DNA from 4 places in the Vibrio sinaloensis genome. Region 2 is predicted to be linked to each of the others. Evidence: predicted binding sites of a transcription regulator. Region 2 holds the regulator's gene; each other region holds the start of a gene.
The links. Region 2 encodes CRP, which controls carbon source genes, mostly activating them, when cyclic AMP is high. Its sites were predicted from a motif close to TGTGANNNNNNTCACA; they were not measured.
Positions count from the first base shown of each region.

Region 1: the regulator CRP is predicted to act here: its motif matches at 1,795-1,810, upstream of rppH (RNA pyrophosphohydrolase).
Region 3: the regulator CRP is predicted to act here: its motif matches at 1,496-1,511, upstream of MTO69_RS18675 (NupC/NupG family nucleoside CNT transporter).
Region 4: the regulator CRP is predicted to act here: its motif matches at 1,706-1,721, upstream of MTO69_RS17160 (glycogen/starch/alpha-glucan phosphorylase).

Region 1 is NZ_CP096199.1:2,447,144-2,450,474, forward strand. It holds gene ptsP (phosphoenolpyruvate--protein phosphotransferase) at 1-1,122, opposite strand, end outside; gene rppH (RNA pyrophosphohydrolase) at 1,125-1,643, opposite strand; gene mutH (DNA mismatch repair endonuclease MutH) at 2,261-2,926, shown strand; gene MTO69_RS11075 (DUF6482 family protein) at 2,923-3,234, opposite strand.
Region 2 is NZ_CP096199.1:2,716,322-2,719,652, reverse strand. It holds gene astD (succinylglutamate-semialdehyde dehydrogenase) at 1-207, shown strand, start outside; gene MTO69_RS12420 (DUF1338 domain-containing protein) at 353-1,144, shown strand; gene crp (cAMP-activated global transcriptional regulator CRP) at 1,385-2,017, opposite strand; gene MTO69_RS12410 (phosphoribulokinase) at 2,260-3,129, opposite strand; gene MTO69_RS12405 (YheU family protein) at 3,221-3,331, opposite strand, start outside.
Region 3 is NZ_CP096200.1:1,135,474-1,138,804, reverse strand. It holds gene MTO69_RS18680 (hypothetical protein) at 1-146, opposite strand, end outside; gene MTO69_RS18675 (NupC/NupG family nucleoside CNT transporter) at 159-1,367, opposite strand; gene MTO69_RS18670 (exoribonuclease R) at 1,900-2,355, shown strand; gene tdh (L-threonine 3-dehydrogenase) at 2,413-3,331, opposite strand, start outside.
Region 4 is NZ_CP096200.1:799,385-802,715, forward strand. It holds gene malT (HTH-type transcriptional regulator MalT) at 1-1,331, opposite strand, end outside; gene MTO69_RS17160 (glycogen/starch/alpha-glucan phosphorylase) at 1,899-3,331, shown strand, end outside.

The DNA of each region.
Region 1 (3,331 bases), 270 kb from region 2:
GAGACTCACGCCCATAACCGCAGGAATACCTAGCGCTCTAGATAGAATCGCCGCATGCGAGTTAGCCGCCCCTTCAAGCGAAATCACCGCCAGCAATTTCTCTTTGGGCACCGAAGCAAGAAGCGATGCTGTCAGCTCTCGAACCACTAGAATCACGGGTTTTTCGAGTACTTGACGGTCTTGCGCTGTATTGTGCAAAAAGAACAATAGACGCTGGCCGAGCTCGCGAATATCTTGAGCCCGCTCTCGCAGATACACATCGGACATGCGCGCAAAACGGTTAGAGTAAGACTCAACCACTTGACGTAAAGCCCAGTCTGCGCGATCGCCTTTTTGAATTTGTGCTTTGAGATCCTTGCGCAACATAGGGTCGTTGAGCAAGTGGGTGAAAAGATCAAAGATCGCCAACGCGTCTTTGTTTATTTCACTGTCGAGCTTTTTACGCATACGACGAAAATCGTTTAGCGCCTCTTCGATGGCCAGCAACAGCCACTCTTGCTCGAGTTCAATATCCAGGGTTGACGCAGGGTAGACATTGGCAAGATCCGGCTGGGTATCGTCCCACCAAAACTCACCGATCGCGACCCCTGAAGAGGCGGGGACGCCCTTTATGGCTTGCTGCTTTTTCTCGAGACGCCAATGGCCTTGTGTTTGTGCGTGAGCAATAATGACGGCGAGCTGAGCCGCCAACGTCACCAGAAAAGACTCTTCCATTTCATCAAACAGACGCGGTGTTTTTTGTTGAACAACCAACACGCCCAATACCTGTTTGCGATAAATGATCGGCGTACCGAGAAAGCTTTGATAGATCTCTTCGCCAAGTTCTGAGAAGTACTTAAAATTAGGATGCTTTGACGCTTCAGCTAAGTTGAGAGGTTCGGCGCTGCGCTTCACCAAACCGACCAGACCTTCATTGAAGCGGATATGGATCTTATCGCCTTTGAAACGTAGCCCTTGAGTCGCCATTAACTCAAGGCGCTGCATCTCTTCATTGGCAAGATAGACAGTACAACATTCAGTACTCATCGCACTGCATGTTTGTTTTACCAAAATATCCAAAGCCTGATGAACTTCATCAACTTTAGACACTTGTTCAACTATTTCCCTTAGTTGAGAAAGCATGTCTATCCTCTTCGGTGCTTACGTTTGCCTTTTGTTCTGCGCTCTTTGAACGGCATTGCCATTGATGCAAACTCTTTCATGGCTCGACGATACACATCACGCTTGAAAGAAACCACTTGTCTGACTGGATACCAATAACTCACCCAACGCCAACCATCAAATTCAGGGGAACTACCACGCTGCATGTTGATGCGCGATTCGTCGCAATCAAGACGCAATAGAAACCATTTCTGTTTTTGGCCGATACAAACCGGTTTTGAATCCCAACGAACTAAGCGCTTTGGCAGTTTATACCTTAACCAATGGCGACTCGTCGCGACGATTTTCACGTCTTTTTTAGTGAGACCTACCTCTTCGTACAACTCCCGATACATCGCTTGCTCCGGGGTTTCACCATCATCAATTCCACCTTGTGGGAATTGCCAAGAGTGTTGTCCGTATCGTTTTGCCCAGAAGACCTGACCATGGCTGTTACAGATTACAATACCGACATTTAAGCGGTAACCGTCGCCATCTATCACTGGCCAACCTCTAATAAATTCTTAATTACAGTGATTTTTCCACATATCCCCAATATGAGCAAACTAACTCGTGCGACGGATACAGAAAATATGATACCGGACAGACGAACTGAATAACTTTTAGCCAAACCTTAGGTTACTCACACATAGATGAGACATGGGCCACATTTATTCACCTTTTCTGTGAATAACTATGTGAAAAATCATCGGGCAAGTGATCAAATCCATCATTATCGCCTTCTATATATAACATTCACGATTCACCCAAAAATATTAAATTATTAATAATCATATACTTAATTACCAATAATGATTATCAAAAGACAACATTAAGATCAAAATCACTCAACCACACAGATCGGTCAAAGATCCACCACACCATCACTTATCCACACTCGATTAGCTAAAACGCCATCAAACTAGAAAAAATCAACCTTTTTTTCGCTCAAAAAGACTGTTTATTCATACATGATGATAAATATCTGCCAAATTAGCTCCCTCTCCTGTGGATAAGTAGTTCGTTGACGATCTTTTATCCAACATGATCAATCCATGTCCAGTCGATATTTGCTGCCGTTCAGTTACAATAGGCCCGGAGATAGGATGAATCACAGATCATGAAAAGCGAACCACAGTCAGAACAAGAGCTACTCGATCGAGCAATTCATATTGCTGGTATCAGTTTCCAAGAGTTGGCCGATGAAGCCGGCATTCCAGTACCCGCCGATTTACGCCGTGATAAAGGCTGGGTAGGACAATTACTTGAATGGCACCTAGGCGCAACGGCAGGAAGTAAGCCACAACAAGACTTCGAGCAGCTTGGCATCGAACTAAAAACCATCCCTATCAGCTACACTGGCAAGCCGCTGGAAACCACCTTTGTTTGTGTCGCTCCCTTGATTGGAGTTCACGGACTCACTTGGGAAACCAGTCATGTGCGCAATAAGCTGTCACGGGTTTTGTGGGTGCCGGTAGAGGGCGAGCGCGAAATCCCTTTAGCTGAACGACGAGTCGGATCGCCGCTTATCTGGTCGCCAGATCAAGACCAAGAGGCTCAGCTTAAAGCGGACTGGGAAGAGTTGATGGAAATGATCGTTCTAGGCCGTGTTGAACAGATCAACGCACGACATGGAGAAGTGTTGCAACTTAGGCCGAAAGCCGCCAATGGACGAGTGTTGACGGAAGCTTACGGCTCCAGCGGAAAACCCATAAAAACGCAGCCTCGAGGTTTCTATCTCAGAACTCAGTTCACAGCACAGATATTAGAACACAACTTCATTTAATGGGTCGTGACCGGCAACTCCAGATCCTGATACCTAGGCCCATCATTGGCACCACATTCATCGTAGGCGTTATGTAGCCTCAAATAGGCGCGTTCTACCCCCAAGCGATGTAACTCCTCTTTAACTTGATCCAAAGAATCGAAATGAACAGGCTCATCATCAACACGTATTGGCTCGAGTTTGTGCTTGTACTCAACGGCCAACAGATATTGCGACAAGTCAGAGCAACTGATCACAAAAACCTTAGGGGGCTGGTAACTCTCTTTATGATGACCATGAATCCACTTGTCTAACTGACTTTTTTGCATAGTTCACCTCCACTATTGAGTATTAGACAACAACCGCCATTTTGCGAATTTGTTGCTTAATGCTCTTTTCTTATCCTACTTAAATCCCCTATAGTGA
Region 2 (3,331 bases):
GTCGACCACATTCGCGCCGGTATCGTCAATCGCAACCGCCAGTTGACCGGAGCCAGTGGTGATGCGCCATTTGGTGGCCCTGGGGCATCAGGCAACTTGCGCCCAAGTGCGTTTTACGCCGCTGATTACTGTGCTTATCCAATGGCCTCAATGGAGGGCGAAGCCACTGTGCTTCCTGCCAGCTTGAGCCCTGGTGTAGAGCTATAAATCGAATAGGTTCGCTTTTGCCCGGCCGCGGGCATAGCAACGTCATCGGCTGAAGGCTATCGGATTGACTTTTCTGGACATGTCAGTCCGGTGGCCTCTTTTATAAAACCAATAACTAAGTAAACAACCCTAACAAGGAGGCGGTATGTCGCCAGATGTTTTATTCCAGTCGTTATGGAGTGACTATATTCAACGCTTGTGTCCCTCTGCTGAAAAAGTGCATCAACTGCTGCAAGAGGATGAAGCACTGATCAATGACCACATTGCCCTGCGCACATTTAATGTTGCGCCGCTTGGCATCGCAACCTTAGCTCAGCCTTTCCTTGATGCGGGTTACAAGCCATGTGGTGATTACGTGTTTGAAAGTAAGAAGTTGGTGGCTAAGCACTTTGAGCACCCAGATCCAAAACAGCCAAAAGTCTTCATCAGTGAACTGAAAGTGGATGAGTGCTCGAGTGAGCTACAAGCTATCGTTGCCAAGCTAGTTGAGCAAGTAGACGCCGATAAGCTAAAAGGTCATGAGTTCTTGTATGGCGGTCGTTTGTGGCAGTTGAGCTTTGATGATTACCAAACCCTAGCGAAAGAGAGTGAATACGCTGCCTGGTTAGCCGCCCATGGCTATGGAGCTAACCACTTTACCGTCAGTGTTAACCAACTTAACGCATTTGATGAAGTGAAAGGGGTCAATGACCACCTGCGTCAGGCGGGCTTTACCATCAATGAGTTTGGTGGCGAAGTGAAAGGCTCACCTGAGGTATTACTCGAGCAGTCTTCTACTATGGCTGACAAAGTTGCCGTTCAGTTTACTGAAGGCAGTGAAATCATCCCTGGTGGCTTCTATGAGTTCGCCAAGCGTTACCCAATGAGTAACGGTGAACTGTATCCAGGATTTGTCGCCGCTTCAGCGGATAAGATTTTTGAGAGTACTAACGGGTAGCGATTCTACTGTTGGTGAGCAGTCGTTGAAAATGTCATTCTGAACAGCGAGGCACGAGCGTGATTCAGAATCTATTGATTGGCTGCACAAAGTATAGATTCCAGATAGCTCGTTCCTCACTTCTGGAATGACATCCGCTCAAAAAACAAAAGCCACCCAACTTGCATTGGGTGGCTTAAAATCATATTTCGTCGTGTTTTTTACTCTAGGAACTAGGTACTAAACACTCGTCACTGACAGTTAACGCGTACCGTAAACCACGATAGTCTTACCGTGAGCAGAGATCAGGTTTTGCTCTTCAAGCATCTTCAAGATACGACCAACGGTTTCACGAGAACAGCCAACGATTTGACCGATTTCTTGACGGGTGATCTTGATTTGCATGCCGTCTGGGTGGGTCATTGCATCTGGTTGCTTCGCTAGGTTAAGTAGCGTTTGCGCGATACGGCCTGTCACGTCAAGGAAGGCAAGGTCGCCCACTTTTTGGCTGGTCACTTGTAGACGACTTGCCATTTGAGCTGATAGGCGCATTAGGATATCTGGGTTAACTTGGATCAGCTGACGGAACTTCTTGAATGAGATTTCCGCTACTTCACAAGGAGATTTTGCACGAACCCAAGCGGTACGTTCTTGATCTTCTTCGAATAGGCCAAGTTCACCGATAAAGTCGCCTTGGTTTAGGTAAGAAAGGATCATTTCCTTACCTTCTTCGTCTTTGATAAGAACCGCTACAGAACCTTTAACGATGTAGTACAAAGTTTCGGCTTTCTCGCCCGCGTGAATTAGCGTGCTTTTTGATGGGTACTTATGAATATGACAATGTGAAAGGAACCACTCTAATGTAGGGTCGGTTTGAGGTTTACCTAGAACCATAATATCTCACTTCCTCTGCAGGGTACGCTTGCTGCTTTCCATGTTGTCGCAAGCCTTAAATCAAGACTTACTAGGATAAGAGCACTTTATCAATGCTGCAAGCCAACTTGTGTTTCGGTATCAAATAGTATCCTTTTTCGAAAACGATTTCTTGATTTTAATCGGGTCCGACTAGGGTTTTACTAAGCAAAAATGTGCACATGATCACGGTATGAAAAGTAATCGTGTTTTGGCTGTGAGCCTTAACCAATTTTTCCAGTTTCAATCAATTGTTGCAGTAAAGGTCTAACAATTAATTCCATCGCGAAACTCATTTTTCCGCCCGGTACCACTAGGGTGTTGTGGCGTGACATAAACGAGCCGTCAATCATGGCCAGTAAATAGGGGTAGTCGACGTTCTTAATCCCGCGCAGGCGAATCACCACAAAGCTCTCGTCTAAGCTGGGGATGCCTTTGGCGTTAAGCGGGTTAGAAGTATCGACGGTCGGGACACGTTGAAAGTTAATATGCGTGCGCGAAAACTGCGGGGTAATGTAGTTGAGGTAATCGTCCATCGAGCGGACAATCGAGTCCATCACTGCCTCACGTGAGTGGCCGCGGTCTCGGGTATCTCGCACAAATTTTTGAATCCACTCTAGGTTGACGATAGGCACCATGCCAATCAGGAAGTCTACATGCTGCGCCACATTGACATCGCCATCGACTACACCGCCGTGCAAGCCCTCGTAAAACAACACATCCGAGTTTTCCGGCAAGTCTTGCCATGGGGTGAACGTTCCCGGCATTTGATTATATGGCACCGCTTCATCGAAGGTATGCAAGTAACGACGTACTTGTCCAACCCCTTCTTGGCCAAACTTACGAAAGAACTCGGCCAGTGCAGCAAAGTCGTTGGCTTGCGGGCCAAAATAGCTGATATGGCGGCCTTGCTCACGAGCCTTGCGAATCTCGACGTCCATCTCTGGGCGGGTGAAACGGTGGAAGCTGTCCCCTTCAACCCAAGCGGGTTTGATGTTCATCATATTGAACATCTTACGAAACGCTTCTGAAGTGGTGGTGGTACCGGCGCCAGATGAACCGGTCACCGCGATAATAGGGTGTTTTGCTGACATGACAAACCTTGTCTGTAAATAACTTTCCTGTTAACGCTGACCACTATAACACGCTTTTTCAGCGAGTCACTGTATGTCATGCGCTAAATGCTTAGAACTTGTTTTTCAGTTGAATGTCGACGCTTTCATGCAGTTCGGAGTAAACCACCACCGCTTCGCCTGATTGTAATTGTGCTTTAATTTGCTCAATTTTTTGGGGCAA
Region 3 (3,331 bases), on a different replicon from region 2:
TGCAAAACAATCACCGTGGCCGTCAGTTTGGCGCGCATCGATTGGTAGCCTGTCGGTTGGTCTTCTTTCTCGGTTTTGCGCACCACTTGCTCGGCAAACCATACTAAGCCCGAATAATTTTCTATTCGGGCTTTTTGTTTAGTCATGGCGCAGTTGAATTAAAGCAAGATAAAGATGCCGGCCAGACAAGCGCTCATTAGGTTGGCTAACGTACCGGCAAGGACCGCTTTAATGCCGAGATTGGCCACTTCAGAGCGTCGATCTGGCGCAATAACACCGATTGACCCTAGTTGAATTGCGATTGAACCAATATTGGCGAATCCACATAAGGCGAAGGTTACAATCACTTGAGTATGTTCAGACAATAGTGCTTTGTGTTCGACAAAGTCGATAAAGGCCACAAATTCATTCAAGACTATCTTTTGGCCGATGTAGGAGCCGGCCATCAACACCTCGTTGGCGGGTACACCAATCACCCAAGCAAGTGGGGCAAACAGATAACCAAATAGTGCTTGAAGGGTGATGCCACCAAAGCCCACAGCTTCGCCAAGAGTTTCTAGCCCTGTATTGACCATAGCAATCACGCTAACGAAAGCGATGAGCATAGTACCTACAGCGACCGCCACCTTCATGCCATTCATGGCACCGCTTGCCAACGCATCGATCACATTGCTCTCTTGCGCTTTGTCCATTTCGATATCGGACTGATCGATAGGCGTGTCGCGCTCGGGAACAATGATTTTTGCCATCATCAAACTGCCCGGAGCCGCCATGAAACTCGCCGCAATCAAATATTTCAGCTCTACACCTAAGCCCGCATAGCCACCTAATACGCTCCCCGCAACGGAGGCCATACCACCAGCCATCACCGCAAACAGTTCAGAGCGTGTCATACGCGAAAGGAAAGGACGAACTAGCAGTGGTGATTCACCTTGCGAGAGGAATATGTTACCCGTTGCCACCAAAGACTCCGCTTTGCTGGTTCCCAAAAATTTCTGGATGGCACCGCCGATAAACGCGATGACTTTTTGCATTATGCCCAAGTAGTAAAGGGCGGAAATGAGAGCACTGAAAAAGATGATGATAGGAAGAACGCGAACCGCGAAAATGAAACCGCTGTTGGCAAGATCGCCAAAGAGAAATGCGATCCCTTCGTCGGCAAACCCGAGCAAACTTGAGACGCCACCACTCAAACTGGTTAGCGCCGCTTGCCCCCATGGGAAATAGAGCACTAATGCGGCAAACGCGACTTGAAGCAGTAACGCGCGCGACACGGTTTTCCAATTAATCGCACCACGACTTTCTGACAACAAAACAGCACAAAGCAGCAGAACCGCGATTCCGATTAAACCAAATAAAACATTCATTAAAGATTACCTCTACAAGCATTGAATTAGCAGCTGGTCCGGTCCGTGGGGTCATTCACCATTCCGTGTGACGGCTTGTATTGGTAGAGCTGTGATTCTCAACCGGGCGGAAAGTATAGCGCCCCAAATGAGACTTTCATCACATATTTTCACGCAAACGTTCAAGCGCACAATAAACGTTCAAAAGCGAGCAAATTAAGTAGGCAATAAAGGTCACTGGTTTAAATTAGTGTTTACTTATATGGAGTTAGCGCGATAAATATTTTGGACAGAGATCACAGTGACATAAAAATCGAGCGTTTTTTTAGCCGATTTACTGGCGTAATTATCAATAGCTTCTAGTTTTAGTTAGGTAATACTTAACGTGCTCATCAGAACAGGCTGGCACACTAATAACGTCTAGGCTAAACCCACACACAAACCCCGCCAATGTGCGGGGTTTGCCGTTTCTAACACTCTGGCTGAGGGGCAACTGGTAATTTGTCGCCACCACGCTAGAATACCCAGCTAAATTTCTTGCCTGAGAGCGATTATGTCACTTGATTATACTTACGATGCCCTATCTTCGATGCGCCGAGAAGAGCTTGAAGAACTGAGCTTACGCATGATTCATCGTCTGGTTCCAGAGGAATCGATGTCAGAGCTGTTTACGTTTGATAGTGATGAGGTCACCTCACCAGATAAGCAGCAAGAAGCGCAATTTGATGCCATGTTGCGCATGAGTGCGATTGCGCTGAGCGAACTTCCCGCACTGTTTTCAGAATCAGAGAACAAGCAGCAAAACATCCTACGCATGCAACGCTTATTGCTGTGGCATTTCTACGCGGTCTCTTTTCACTTAGAACAAGCCATTGCGCTTGAAACCCACTGTAATCATGTTGAGGTGCTACTCAAGCAGCCACCACAGAACGCGTTGGAATGGGTCACGACTCTGACCGCTCTACTTCGTCAATATGCACAAGTCGCACAAAAAAAAAGTAACAATTAACAGTAAAAAGCCGAGCGTTGAGCTCGGCTATAAACACTTTCTTTATGCTGTTGGGGATTACTCCCAATCAAGAATAACTTTACCAGACTGGCCGCTACGCATAACGTCAAAGCCTTGTTGGAAGTCGTCAATCTTGTAATGGTGAGTTATGATTGGCGATAGATCTAAGCCAGACTGAATCAAGCTTGCCATCTTGTACCAAGTCTCGAACATTTCACGTCCGTAAATACCTTTGATGACCAAGCCTTTGAAGATAACCTGGTTCCAATCGATGCCCATGTCTGATGGTGGAATACCGAGTAGCGCAATACGACCACCGTGGTTCATTGTCTGTAGCATTGAGTTAAATGCTGAAGGTACGCCAGACATCTCAAGACCCACATCAAAGCCTTCCGTCATACCAAGCTCACCCATCACGTCTTCAAGTTTCTGCTCAGCAACATTGACTGCGCGAGTGACACCCATCTTACGAGCCAGGTCTAGTCGGTATTCGTTGACATCAGTAATCACCACGTGACGCGCGCCAACGTGTTTCGCCACTGCCGCGGCCATAATACCGATAGGACCAGCACCTGTGATCAGGACATCTTCACCGACTAGGTCGAACGATAACGCTGTGTGTACCGCGTTACCGAACGGGTCAAAAATGGAGGCTAGATCGTCAGAGATCCCCTCAGGGATCTTAAACGCGTTGAAGGCTGGGATCACTAGGTATTCGGCAAATGCCCCTTCACGGTTGACGCCCACGCCGACTGTGTTGCGACACAAGTGAGTACGGCCGCCACGACAGTTACGACAGTGGCCACAGGTAATGTGCCCTTCGCCTGACACGCGGTCACCGATTTCAAAACCACGCACTTCTTGACCAATACCGACGACTTCACCCACATACTCGTGGCCAACAACCATAGGTACAGGAATGGTCTTTTGCGACCACTCATCCCAGTTGTAGATATGAACGTCAGTACCACAAATC
Region 4 (3,331 bases), on a different replicon from region 2:
ACATTGAGCTTGGCCATTTGCTGGTCGGCTTTGGATAGTAGGTCGCTGACATCGTTGTAGCGGTGTTGGCTTTGCGCTAACCAGGCTTGCAGCATACACAGCTTCGGCTCACTGTAGAGCTGTTCTGTCGTCAGGGAGTTGATCGCTTTTTCAAGGGTTTGCAGTTCACCGCTGTTGAACATGTTCCAGCCATACTGGCTCAAAATATCTGCGGTGAGTTGGCTATCGCGCGCTTCTTGCGCATGACGCAGTGCTTGGTGCGGTGAAGACAACTTAAGCCAAGCCGTAGCGGCTTTTCTGTGTAACAGCTTTTCTTGTTGAGGGATACGCGCCGTCCGCTCGTGAGAGAGGAATTCTGCGAACAGGTTATGGAAACGGTACCAGTTTTGCTCTCCCTCAAGCGGATGAATAAACAGACCAAATCGGTTGAGGGATTCAATCATGCTCAGCGCATCTTCACGTTCGGTGAGCTCAGAGACCAACTGGTCGTTGAAATGATCAAGCACTGAGCATTGCAGTAGGAACTGCCGAGTCTCTTGATCTAACAGATCGAACACCTCTTCTACCAGGTAGTCCCACAGGTGCGCGTGGTTAAACTGTGAGAAGGACTCGGCCGATTGGGCGAGGGTTTTGTGCTGATGTTGAGCCTGTAGTGCGATCAACTGCAGTGCTGATGGCCAGCCTTCAACATAGTTGCGCAGGTTGTTCGCGGTGGTGTCATCAATGCCGTCACTGACGCGCTGATTAAAGAAACGCGTCGTCTCTTCGGTGTCAAACGCCAGCAGCTCATCGCCGATCTCTATCATTAAGTCGCGAACGCGCAGGTTGGCAGTGCCGAGTGGCGGGGCTGCGCGACTGGTGACAACTAAGGTCAAATTATCTGGCATGTGTTTGAGGAAAAAGCGCATCGCTTCGTGTATTTCGTCATCGGCGATCAGATGGTAGTCATCCAGCACCAAATAACACTCTTGATGAAAGTTTGACATCTCAGTAAACACTTCACCAAACAGCGAGTGCAGAGACGAAAACTGACGCTTCTCGGCCAGCTTTTGCGAGCTTGGACAGCTTCCATCGGTGGCTTTGTTCAGTGCTTTCAGCAAGTAATTGATAAAACGAAATGAGTCGTTGTCGCTCTCATCTATGCTATACCAACCGACATTGGGTTTATCCGACAGCCATTGTGCGGCCATGGTGGTTTTGCCATATCCAGCAGGGGAGCGGAGCAGCACCAACTTGTAAAAAGGCGCTTGTTGCAATAAATCAAGCACTCTTGGTCGTACGATCGCGTTGTGCAGTCGGCCCGGGCGCGTTAATTTCGAAGGAATCCACATCGTCTTAATCCCAATTTGATGTCCTGCTGGTCATCACTCAATCACTCGGATGGAGTGAAGGCGATGTTGAGCAAAATCTGTTCAATTTAGCGTGTTGCTATGAATAGTACTGGAGATCAAAAGCAACAGTTATTGATCAGCTGTCGGTTTTTCGCATATTTCACACTTTGGCTTCCTCTACGCCCTGTATTTGTGATGCTGGTCACTTATTGCTGGGTAATAAACTGTGTTCTAACTCTCTATCTGCACCGATAAGCGTGAAAGTTGCACTCAAAACAAAAACATTCTGTGACAAAGTATACATTTTCACCAAATAGATATTCTCCGCAACATGTATCTTTAATACGTCAGAGCTAGGCTAAATTCGTTGATGGTGTGATCTTAGTCACCCGAGCTCAGGCGTAGCGATTTTTTAATGAGAGTTGGATCACTGAGCCTATGGATATACACCCTCTACGCCCTGTTTCCTCCTCCTAAATTGGTGGCTAGGTGGGAGGATGTTTTACTGAGCGTGTCAATGCACGATATGGCACAGATGGATTAAAACCAATAAGTGAGATTTCTCTAATGAAACCTACGCAACAGAAAAATTTTGATAAGGCTTCGTTTCAAGCCGATGTGAAGATGCACCTTTCTGCGACTTACGCGAAAACAGTGGAAACCGCGACTTCACGTGAGTGGTACCTTGCCATGGGCAAAGCGCTGGCTGAGATCACCACACTTGATCTTCTAAAGACTGAGCAAGACCCAAAAATCAAAAACGCCAAAAGCGTTAACTACCTTTCTCTTGAGTTCTTGATTGGCCGCTTGACAGGTAACAATCTAATTAGCCTTGGTCTGTACGATCAAATCACGGATGCGATGGCTGAACTAGGGCAAAACCTAACGGATTTGCTAGAAGAAGAGCGCGACCCATCATTGGGTAACGGTGGTTTGGGTCGTTTGGCGGCGTGTTTCATGGATTCATGTGCAGCACAAGAGTTCCCAACGGTCGGTTACGGCCTGCATTACGAATACGGTCTATTCAAGCAATCATTCGAAGAAGGTCGTCAGAAAGAAACACCAGACGCGTGGCGCGGTGTAGAAGGTTACCCTTGGGAAGTCGCGCGTCCCGAATTGGCGCAAGAAATTGGCTTCTATGGTCACGTAGAAGTGACGCACGAAAACGGCCGCGAAGTACGTAAATGGGTACCAGGTATGACAGTAAAAGCGATGCCTTGGGATCTGCCAATCGTAGGTTACGAGTCAGACACGGTTTACCCGCTTCGTCTTTGGGAATGTCAGGCGATTGCGCCATTCTCGCTAGCCAGTTTCAACAACGGCGACTACTTTGAAGCTCAGCACGCATTGATAGATGCGGGCAACATCACCAAAGTACTGTACCCAAATGACAACCACGAGAAAGGCAAAACACTGCGTCTAATGCAGCAGTACTTCCACTCAGCAGCGTCGGTACGCGATATTTTACGTCGTCATGAAGCGGCTGGCTTCGCTTTGGCTGATCTACCAAAGCAAGAGACTATTCAGCTTAACGATACTCACCCAACCATCGCTATTCCAGAGTTGATGCGTATTTTGATTGATGAAAAAGGTCTCTCTTGGGAAAAAGCGTGGGAAATCAGCTCACAAACCTTCGCTTACACTAACCATACTCTATTGCCAGAAGCGCTAGAGACTTGGCCAGAGTCGCTAATCCAGCGTCTACTTCCTCGTCACATGGAAATCATCTTCGAAATCAACCACCGCTTCCTCCAAGAAGTTCGCGCAATGTGGCCTGGTGATGGTGAGAAACAAGCTAAGCTGTCTATCATCGAAGAAGGTTTCAACCGCATGGTTCGCATGGCTAACCTATGTGTAATCGGTTCTTACGCGGTAAACGGCGTAGCGGCACTGCACTCTGAGCTAGTTAAGAAAGATCTATTCCCAGAGTTCCACGAGATGTTCCCAACTCGTCTGCATAACGTAACGAACGGTATCACGCCACGTCGTTGGTTGAAGTT